3 regions of the Glutamicibacter sp. NPDC088483 genome follow, and region 2 is predicted to be linked to each of the others. Evidence: riboswitches for the same ligand, from Rfam matches in the RefSeq annotation. Region 2 holds a riboswitch; each other region holds the start of a gene.
The links. A riboswitch is a leader RNA that binds a small molecule or an ion and turns the genes downstream of it on or off. The one in region 2 is predicted to bind S-adenosylmethionine.
Positions count from the first base shown of each region.

Region 1: another riboswitch for S-adenosylmethionine. It lies ahead of ACIP6G_RS15220 (acyl-CoA dehydrogenase); the one in region 2 lies ahead of ACIP6G_RS09765 (flavin reductase family protein).
Region 3: another riboswitch for S-adenosylmethionine. It lies ahead of ACIP6G_RS17145 (hypothetical protein); the one in region 2 lies ahead of ACIP6G_RS09765 (flavin reductase family protein).

Region 1 covers NZ_JBIVMP010000007.1:97,514-100,761, forward strand. The annotation lists gene ACIP6G_RS15210 (aliphatic sulfonate ABC transporter substrate-binding protein) at 1-159, opposite strand, end outside; gene ACIP6G_RS15215 (ABC transporter ATP-binding protein) at 247-1,068, opposite strand; SAM riboswitch class I at 1,074-1,175, opposite strand; SAM riboswitch class I at 1,443-1,534, shown strand; gene ACIP6G_RS15220 (acyl-CoA dehydrogenase) at 1,550-2,881, shown strand; gene ACIP6G_RS15225 (LLM class flavin-dependent oxidoreductase) at 2,939-3,248, shown strand, end outside.
Region 2 covers NZ_JBIVMP010000004.1:132,860-136,107, reverse strand. The annotation lists gene ACIP6G_RS09765 (flavin reductase family protein) at 896-1,396, opposite strand; SAM riboswitch class IV at 1,491-1,607, opposite strand; gene ACIP6G_RS09760 (long-chain-fatty-acid--CoA ligase) at 1,984-3,248, shown strand, end outside.
Region 3 covers NZ_JBIVMP010000008.1:169,124-172,371, forward strand. The annotation lists gene ACIP6G_RS17130 (hypothetical protein) at 1-375, opposite strand, end outside; gene ACIP6G_RS17135 (helix-turn-helix domain-containing protein) at 512-1,078, opposite strand; gene ACIP6G_RS17140 (DinB family protein) at 1,212-1,799, shown strand; SAM riboswitch class IV at 1,867-1,980, shown strand; gene ACIP6G_RS17145 (hypothetical protein) at 1,997-2,263, shown strand; gene ACIP6G_RS17150 (VIT1/CCC1 transporter family protein) at 2,319-3,248, shown strand, end outside.

The DNA.
Region 1 (3,248 bases), on a different contig from region 2:
CAGGCTCAGCGGGTTGTATGTGGCAAAGTCGATGGACAGGGTCTGACCATCCGAGGAGGCTGTAGCGTTTTCGCCAGCACAGCCGGTCAGGGCAATTGCGCCAACGAGCAAGGCGGCGGCGGACAATGCCGTGCGGCGGGTGAGACGGTTCAAAAGCATGGAGAATCCTAGAATTGTGCGTGCAAGCGGTGTAGGTGAAAGGCAGAGAGGCCGCCGAATGGTTCGGGCCCCACGGCGTGCCCGGGACTAATGGTTGGTTGGGTCGACGCCGAGCAGGCGCAATAGGTGCAGACGATCTGCAACGAACTTTTCATCGGTATGCCGGCGTGGATGCCCAGCTGAGATGGACAGATCTTCGATGACGCCCGCTGCACTATGCCCAGCGCCTCGCCCCAGAACAATCACGCGGTCAGCCAAAGTCAACGCCTCGTCCACATCATGGGTCACCATGAGAACGGTGGTGGGGAACGATGCGTGAATCGAGAGCAGCAGATCCTGCATCTTCAAGCGTGTCAGCGCATCGAGGGCTCCGAAGGGTTCATCAAGAAGCAATACACCCGGGCGCCGAGCCAGCGCGCGAGCCAGCGAAACCCGCTGCGCCATGCCTCCGGAGATCTCTCGTGGGCGCAAGCTGGCTGCATGGCTCAGACCGGTCAGCTCGATCAACTCATCGATCAGCGAGTTGCCGGCGCGCTTATCGGTTTCCGGTGCCAGGCCTAGTGCAATGTTCTGGCGAACCGAGCGCCATGGCAGCAGCCGGGGCTCCTGGAAGGCAACGGCGCATAACTCGTTGATGCCGGTGACCTCGCGGGTGCCGGTGCGAATGGTGCCGGTGGTGGGGTGGTCCAAGCCCGATACTGAACGCAGCAGCGTGGATTTTCCGCAACCGCTGGCTCCAAGAATGGCCAGGACTTGACCTGCTGGAATTTGCAGGTTGATATCGGCCAGGACGGTGCGGCTTTCCATTTTGGTGGTGAAGGTCCGCGACACGTTGCTGAACTGCACGTCCAGGGCGCTTGAAGCTGAGACAACGGGAGCTGCCTCGGGCGCTGCAAAGGAAAGAGTCATGTTCATCTCCATCGGTCCTGGCGGTAGCACCGGCCTGCAGAGCAAAACTCCAAAGGTGGTTGCTGCGGCGTCAACGAGCCAGATCTCTCGGCCGCTCGGGATGGTTACGTGTCCATTACAACGAGTCGAACGATTTGAACGCAAATCTCGCGTAATATGAAAAAATCTTCGACAACTACGTCACATTGCCCAGAAATTTCGTTATTTATTTTATTGCAGGCCGGTTTGCTTGACATTAAGCAAAACTTTGCAACTCATCTTCGGCAGGACACGGATTAGGCTGTGAAATTTGAAGATGGGCACTGCCGGCACTGGGACGAAATGTGACTTCGCGGGTTGGAATCACCGGTTTATTACCGTTACAAATGAATTACGACCCATCCAGAGCGGCTGAGAGATCTGGCTCCACGACGCCGCAGCAACCACCCCAATAGCGGGACGGTGCTACCGCCAGGACCGATGGAAAGAATTGAGAACCCTGATGCCTATTGGTGAATCGCACAATGCCCTCGGACTGGACTTCAACCAGCTCAGTGACCCTTCGCAGGCCACCGCAATGGGCCTGGACAAGTTTGAAGAACAGTTGCCGACTAGGCAATTGCTGAAAATCACCCCCGGACCAAGTGCGGATGAGCAATACGACCGGCTGGCCGAAATCTTCCGTCCCGTTTTTGCGCAGATCGCCGCAACCGCCAAGGACCGCGACTTGAACCGCGTGCTTCCTTTCGAGCAGGTAGGCCTGCTGAATCGCGAGCGGTTCGGTGCGTTGCGCCTTTCCGTTGCCGATGGGGGCTACGGCGCACGGCTGGTGGATGTCTTCCGCTTGCTCATCGAGCTGTCCGAGGCGGACTCCCACGTAGGCCAGCTGTGGCGTGCACATGTCGCATTCGTCGAGAACGTCTTGGCGCTGGAGGACGAAGAGCTGCGCAAGAAGTGGGTCGCTCGCATCGCTGCCGGGCAGATTATCGGCAACGCCTACACCGAACGCGGTGGCAACGCCCTGGGCACCTTGAACACCAAGGCCAGCACCGTGGACGGGCGCTGGGTGATCGACGGTGAAAAGTACTACTGCACCGGCACCATTTTTGCCGACTGGACCACCGTTGCCGTGGCCCACCCGGAGCTCGCCGGCCGCCAGATCGCCGTGGTCTCCACCCAGCGCAGCGGCGTCAAGATCCTCGACGACTGGGATGGATTCGGCCAGGGGCTCACCGGAACCGGCACCACCGAATTCCACCAGGTCCCGGTGGATTGCTTCATGCCGCAGCAGACCAATGACTCCGAAGCGGCGATCTTCCAGCTGGTGCTCATGGCCGTGCAGGCCGGCATCGCCCGCGCCGCGCTGAACGACCTGCGTAGCGCGGTGCAGGCGCGCACCCGCATCTTCACCACCGGAACCGGGGTGCCGGTATACCAGGAACCCCAGGTCCTCCAGCTGGTGGGCGAAGTTTCCGCGGAGTCCTTCGCTGCCGACTCCGTGGTGATCGGCGCGGTACTCGAAGTTGAAGCCGCCTTGGGCGACCCGGGACTGAACGACGAAGAACGCTACGCAGTATGCGAGCTGGCCGCCAACCGCGCGCAAACCGTGGTGCAGCCACTGGCCATCGGCGTGACCAGCAAGCTCTTCGACGGACTGGGAGCCTCGTCCACCAGAAGCGGCTGCAACCTGGACCGGCACTGGCGCAATGCGCGCACCATCGCCACGCATAACCCGGCGATCTACAAGGCGCGCATCGTCGGGGACTACGAGATCAACGGTGTCCAGCCGCAGCGGCTGTCCGTCACCGGCGAAGATTCAACCCAGCGGGCTTGAGGGCCTGCGACGCAAACCAGCAACTTTCCACGATTACCGACCTATGGGGGCAAAGCCATGAGCGAGAACAAGCGCGAGATCTTATTCAACGCATTCGACATGAACTGCGTGGTGCACCAGTCGCCGGGCCTGTGGCGCCATCCGCAGGACAAGGCCTCGACCTACAACACCCTGGGCTACTGGACCCACCTGGCCAAGGTGCTGGAAAAGGGGAAGTTCGACGGGCTGTTCCTCGCCGACGTGCTGGGCACCTACGACGTGTACAAGGGCACCAACGTGACCCCGCTGGGCTCCGGCGCGCAGGCACCGGTCAACGACCCGATGATGCTGGTTTCCGCCATGGCCGCTGTGACCCAGAACCTCGGCT
Region 2 (3,248 bases):
AATATGTGGATAACACTCCTCTACCTGTGGAGTTCCCTGTTCACAGTCTGGGGAGAACTCTGTGGATTACCCCACTCTACGTATCATTAATATCTGTTGACTTGGTTGTTTGTATTCGCACACCTGTGGACAGAAACTTAATTCATTGAAGCTCACGCCAACCGACCCAAGGTTATCAACACCCTTAATCGCCCAGTTCCCGGGGTTTTTCACCCTTTGTACACATTTGCCCACGTCTTGTCCACAGTTTTGTGGATAACCTTGTGGATACTGGTCAATTTACAAAACCCTAAGTCACCGTGGATTAAATTCGCCAGCAAGGCCGGATCTTCCAGTAGTCCACAATCGGCTAGGGTTTCTGCGTTCGGGGGCGGTGGATAACTTAATGTGTGCAACGACTCTGCGGGCGAACCTGGATCAGCGACTGGGCTGCCGGCGCACTCTCGCCACTTCGCGTCCGCAACGCGCGCCAGTGAAGACGCCATAAAGCGCCGGTTTCATTTGTGATGCGCGGCCTTTGCATGGCTCGGAAACCCCATCCGAGGGTTGCCGGCAATTCGCTGCCACTCTGGTCCAGCGTGCAGCGAGGATCCATGAGCTACCTGCGCGGTTCTGTTCGACAGCCCAGGCGGGTGGCGGATATGGCGAGTTCAAGGTTTCTCGCGACAGATACTTTGATGACGAGGTTATCGCCAAATGCCTGGGGCAGCTGACCCAAGATGGCAGGCCATGAGATTGCCAGCCATCTTGCCACGTCTTCAGGGTGGCGAGAGAGAACGGGCATTGCCGGTGTCGAGGGCTGCGGGGAACGGCTCAACCCGCCTAACCGGAATTCAAAAAGCTCCGGCCAGATCGATGATTTGATCTCGCCGGAGCTTTGGAAGATGCGAAGCGCTTATACGAGCTCAGGAATCGGCAGCGAATGGAACCGCGAATCATGGAAGATCTGTGGCGAGTGCTCGGAGGTGCGGTGCCCGTGGACTTCCATCAGGACTACCCAGTGATCCCCCGCTTCGACCTCGTTGTAGATCGAAGTCTCCAGCCACAACGTGGAGTCGTTGACGAAGAGCGCGCCCTGATCCGAGGAATAGGTATCGATTCCGCGGAACCGGTCGCCATTTTTCGACGCAATCTGAGCGCAGACACCATCATTGCGTTCGCTCAGCACTGAGACGCCAATGCGGCCAGCTTCGCGCAGCTTTGGCCAAGTGTTCGAGCACTTCTGCACGGCGAACATCACCAGTGCAGGTTCGAGGGAAACTCCCACGGTAAACGATGAAGCGACAATTCCGGTCTTCACGCCATCCAGTTCTGCACAGAGGGCGGCTACCCCTGATGGATGCTGAGCGAAAACCTTGCGCAGGGTCAACGGGTCAAGTTCAAGATTCAATGACATGGCTCGATTCCTTTGGGTCTTGCCCACCGCGCAGTAGCCTGCAAGCATTGGCTTCTCGTTACTCGAAGCCGCTTGGGCTGAAGTTCCGCGCCGTGTGCGGTACTTGTTCCAGCACATTTTGTGTGGAACCGAATCCTCACCTGGAGCACCCCACTACCGTTGAGAGGGTTGCCGATCAGCAAGCCAGGGCTTATAGCTGATGCTCTTGATTCTGTTTAAAACGATATGGCTCATGACGAACAGCCGTCAAACATTTCACTTCGCAAATCGCAATATTCGACGCAATATTCGATCCAAGGCCCCGCCAGAAGTCCTTGGGCAGTCTTTTATTCGCCATACGCCGCGCTTCTTGAACGCCTCGGCCCCATGATCGCAGCAGGCTTCCGCCGCTCTTGATTCGGCAGAACACTAACGCCTCCCCTGGGCTCGGTGCCCTGGCGCGAATTCCCTACCGCCCACCGTAATGAAACTTGGTTTCCCGGCATGACGCTGAGGTTCATGCCACTATTGGTCATGGAGTGCATTGAGTCACACTCCTGCTTATTGTTCTCCGTAACCATCGATGACGATTGAGGAATAGCCACACCATGGTAGAGATTCAGGCAAACCATTCAGAATTGACCCCACTGCGTTTCTTGGAACGCACAGCCGAGGCCTATCCGAAGAAGACCGCCGTCATCCATGGAACTCGCAGCTTCTCCTATGAAGATTTCGAAGCACGGGTGCACCGCTTTGCCCAGGCGCTGAAGGCTCGCATTGAGCCGGGCGACCGCGTGGCCGTGCTGGCACCGAATACTCCCGAAATGCTCATGGCGCATTACGCCGTACCGCTGTCAGGCGCAGTCCTCGTTGCCCTGAACACCCGACTTTCGGCCCACGAGCTGCAATACATCATTGATCATTCTGCTGCCAAGCTGATGCTTGCCGACACAGAGCTGTTGGAGAACACGAAGACCCTGCGCCGCGAGAACCCAACGCTGGAGGCGCTCATCGAGATCACCGATGACCAGTACGCCGGAGAACGTCCGGACGTGCCCGTGGACGCCACCTTGGACGAGCTAATCGCACAAGCCTCGGATGAAAGACTTCCCTACGCCATCGCCGATGAGCGGGCTCCGATCACTCTCAATTACACGTCGGGCACCACCGGCAAGCCGAAGGGTGTGCTCTACTCGCACCGCGGCAGCTACCTGAACTCGTTGGGCGAAGCGCACCACCAGGGCTTCACCGCCAAGACCCGCTACTTGTGGACCCTGCCGATGTTCCACTGCAACGGCTGGTGCACTCCATGGGCCGTCACCGCGGCGGGAGGAACCCACCTGTGCCTGCGCGGCGTGCGCGAAGATTCCGTTTGGGATGCCATCGAGAATCTTGGAACCACCCACTTGTGCGGCGCTCCGACCGTCTGCTCCATCATCGCCGACTCCACCCGCGCCCACCAGCTCGATGCGCCACTGCGCATCACCACCGCAGGAGCTCCCCCGTCCCCGGCAATCATCTCCAAGCTGCAGAAGCTGGGCATCGAGGTAGTCCATGTATATGGCCTCACCGAGGTATACGGACCGTACACGGTGTGCGAGTACCAGGATGAGTGGGATGCCCTCGATGGCCCGGACCGGGCCGCGAAGCTCGCCCGCCAAGGCGTTGGCATGATTACCGCCGAGTCCGCACGCATTGTTGACGAGAACATGAACGATGTCCCGGCGGATGGACAGACCATGGGCGAAATCGTGCTGCGCGGCAATAACGTCATGATCGGCTACTATCGCGATGAAGCGGCCACTACCCAAGCTTTCCATGGCGGCTGGTTCCACACCGGCGATCTGGGTGTCATGCACCCGGATGGCTACAT
Region 3 (3,248 bases), on a different contig from region 2:
GCGGTCGACCTCGTGAATGCCCAGGCAGAAGCCTGCGGACATGACCAGCGATTTGATCGTCAGTTCGGAAAGGTCATCAGCTACGTACACCAGCTGGATCGGTCCGGCCAGGACCAGCAGGACACCGGTCCACAGCACATACGCCCACGAGGTGCGTGCCTGCGCCATCACCGGGAAGCGTGCCCGTCGGCGAATCGTCCGCACGCCAATGGTGACAATGACGACGGCCAGAATCGCGGCGCCAATGAAGAAGAAATTGCGTTGGGTGCGGATCCAGGTCAAGGTGGTGCCAATAAGAACGCCGAAAAGTATCGAAGCCCACCAGCTGATACTGCGCAGTTGATCTTGCGCAGCGGTTGGTTCGCCTGTCCTCACGCCTCTCCCATCACTGATTGTCCCGAGCGCCCGGAACAACGCATCGTTCCTAGAATACGCGGTTCATCTCCCCGCAGACGAACGCGCAGCCGCACTGCGCATGCCGTGCCATGGCAGCAAGTGCCGTGGCTTGGCGTCATGAGAGGATCAGCGTCCAGGTAACCACAGCGACCTCATCAGAATCGTTTTCCCAGCTATGCGGTTCACGCCCGGGGAAGGTGATCGTATCGCCTGCTTCGAGTTCTACGCGCTGATCAGGCAATACCAGGATGAATTTTCCAGCGATCACGTGCAGCACTTCCAGCTCGCAATCCACCGAATACAGTTCCGCTTCACCGGTGCCCTTGGGCGCAATCTCGGCGCGAATCATCTGCACCCGCTTCTCGCTGCGCGGCGTGACCAGCTGCTCCGTGATGCCGTCACCGCCCAGGGAAACACGGGGCGCCTGCTCCAGTCGGACCAGTTTCGTTTCAGGAACCTCGAAGAGGGTACCGACCTCCATGCCCAGCACTTCGCACAACCGCAAAAGAGTGGAAACCGAAGGGCTGGTCAGGTCGCGCTCCACACGCGAGAGGAAACCCTTGGTCAGTCCGGATAGCTCGGCGACCTGGTCAATGGTCATACGCTGGGTCTGCCGCACCCCGCGCAGCCTCGCACCGATATTGATCGCAGCACCGGTTGGTTCAACTGGCAAGGTTTTCATCGTTTGGCTCCTCGACGTTTTCTGCAGCAACAACCGCAACCACTTTGGCTTCAAGGCCTGCGGGGCAAGTTTACCAATGGTAAACACACCGCGCCCTCTACCGCGAGGCTGCAGCGCTCACTAGACTCTGTCCATGGACAGCACCAAGGACAAGCTCTGCGGGTACCTGAACGACGCGCGCGAGAATGCGATCTACAAGGCAGAAGGCCTCGCCGAACACCTGGCACGCACTCCGCTCACCCCCACAGGCACCCATATCCTGGGAGTACTGCACCATTTGGCGATCAATGAATACGAATATTTCGGCACCTGCCTCAAGCGCAGGGCCGATGACCCCTACGTTCGCGAATTCATTGCGCCGCATGATCCCGACGCGGATTTCCTCCCGCCAGCAGATATGGATGCGCAACAGCTGATCGGCCTGTATCGGAAAGCCATCGCCTTCGCCGATGAAGCCATCAGCGACCTGCCCCTGGACTGTCCCGTAGAGGTACCGTGGTGGGGGCCAGCTGGCAAAACCACCTTGGATCACCTGCTCATCCATGCGCTCGCCGAGACCTCCCGGCATGCAGGGCATCTGGATATTATCCGCGAGCAGCTCGATGGCCGTGCTGGCTGGACCGCGCAACTGGATCTGCTGCCCGGCTACACCGCGGGGCAATGGGCCGAACAACGCGAGAAGCTGCAGCAACTGGCCAATGCCTTTGCCCCGGGCAGCTGAGCCGCAGTCATATTACGCATTCGGACTTCACCGCGCCCTGCCACCGGCGGTACCATCGGAAATGTTGCTTCACGAGACGCGGCGCCAAGCTCCGACTGGCCGCGCACCAACCCCAAGTTCATGGGTGGTTCGGATGAGGAAGCGGTCCGCGCATCAACAGGTGCACGGGCAAGAGCGCGCAAGAGAGTTGACGTCCCATGGCATATCCGATTCTGCCCGTCATCGACCGCCAGACCGGCCAAGTGCAGTTCAAGGCCGAAGGCCGCTGGCGCACCCGCTACGTTGCAGATCCGCTCAGGCTTGAACAGCTCATTGCTCGTTGTGCCCGCCGGCCGACCTTCGACCCGGCCACATCTGAATTGCTGCTGGTGGTGCCAGTCGCCGGAGATCCTGCGGGCAAGCGATTTGCTTTTAGTCTTGCCAAATTCCCAAGTGCAGGAGCCCTGACTAAACTGGGTAGTTGATCCGATCCACGGGTTTCATTGGGAAACTCCATGTTCCAGGAGAGTCATCTTCGCGATGTCACAGCACTCAGCAACCGAACCTACCAAAGCGCAGATCCAGCGATGGCGCAAGTATCTCGCTGATGAAGTCGCAGAAGGCTCCATCTACCGGGCCCTCGCGGAAAAGAAAACCGGGCAGGAACGGCAAATCCTGCTGGGCCTGGCAGAGGCGGAAGCACGCCACGAATCCCACTGGCGCGTCCTGCTCGGCGAACATGTCAAGGAAGTCCGCCCGTCGCTGCGCCGCACCATGCTGCGTTTCCTGGCATTGCATTTCGGTTCGGTCTTCGTCCTGGCCATGGCCCAGCGCTCCGAGAGCAGTTCGCCCTACCGCGATGACAAGGACGCCACCGCGCAGATGGCGGCCGACGAACAGGTCCACGAAGAAGTCGTTCGCGCGCTTGCTACAGCAGGCCGTGCGCGCCTTTCGGGCAACTTCCGTGCTGCGGTCTTCGGCGCCAACGACGGGCTGGTTTCCAATCTCGCGTTGATCATGGGCATCGGTGCGACCGGTGTTTCAGCGACCTTCGTGCTGTTCTCCGGCATTGCCGGCTTGCTGGCCGGTGCACTGTCCATGGCAGCTGGCGAATACGTTTCGGTGCGTTCCCAGCGCGAGCTGCTGACAGCTTCACGCCCAACCCAGGTCACGCTGACAGCGGCCCCGAACCTTGATCTGGACGCCAACGAGCTGCTGCTAATCTATAAGGCCCGCGGCATGAGCGATGAAGATGCCGAGCACCGGGCCGCCGAACGCATGGGCCTGTTCACCTGCGATTGCAACCCCGACTTCTCGCTGAACCCAGAGGGTCGCGGCGAAGAACTCGAGAAGGAGCACCAGGAGCTGGGTTCGGCCACCGGTGCGGCGGCCACCTCGTTCTTCCTCTTTGCTTCCGGTGCTGTGGTGCCGATCCTGCCGTATATCCTTGGCCTGTCCGGCATGACCGCG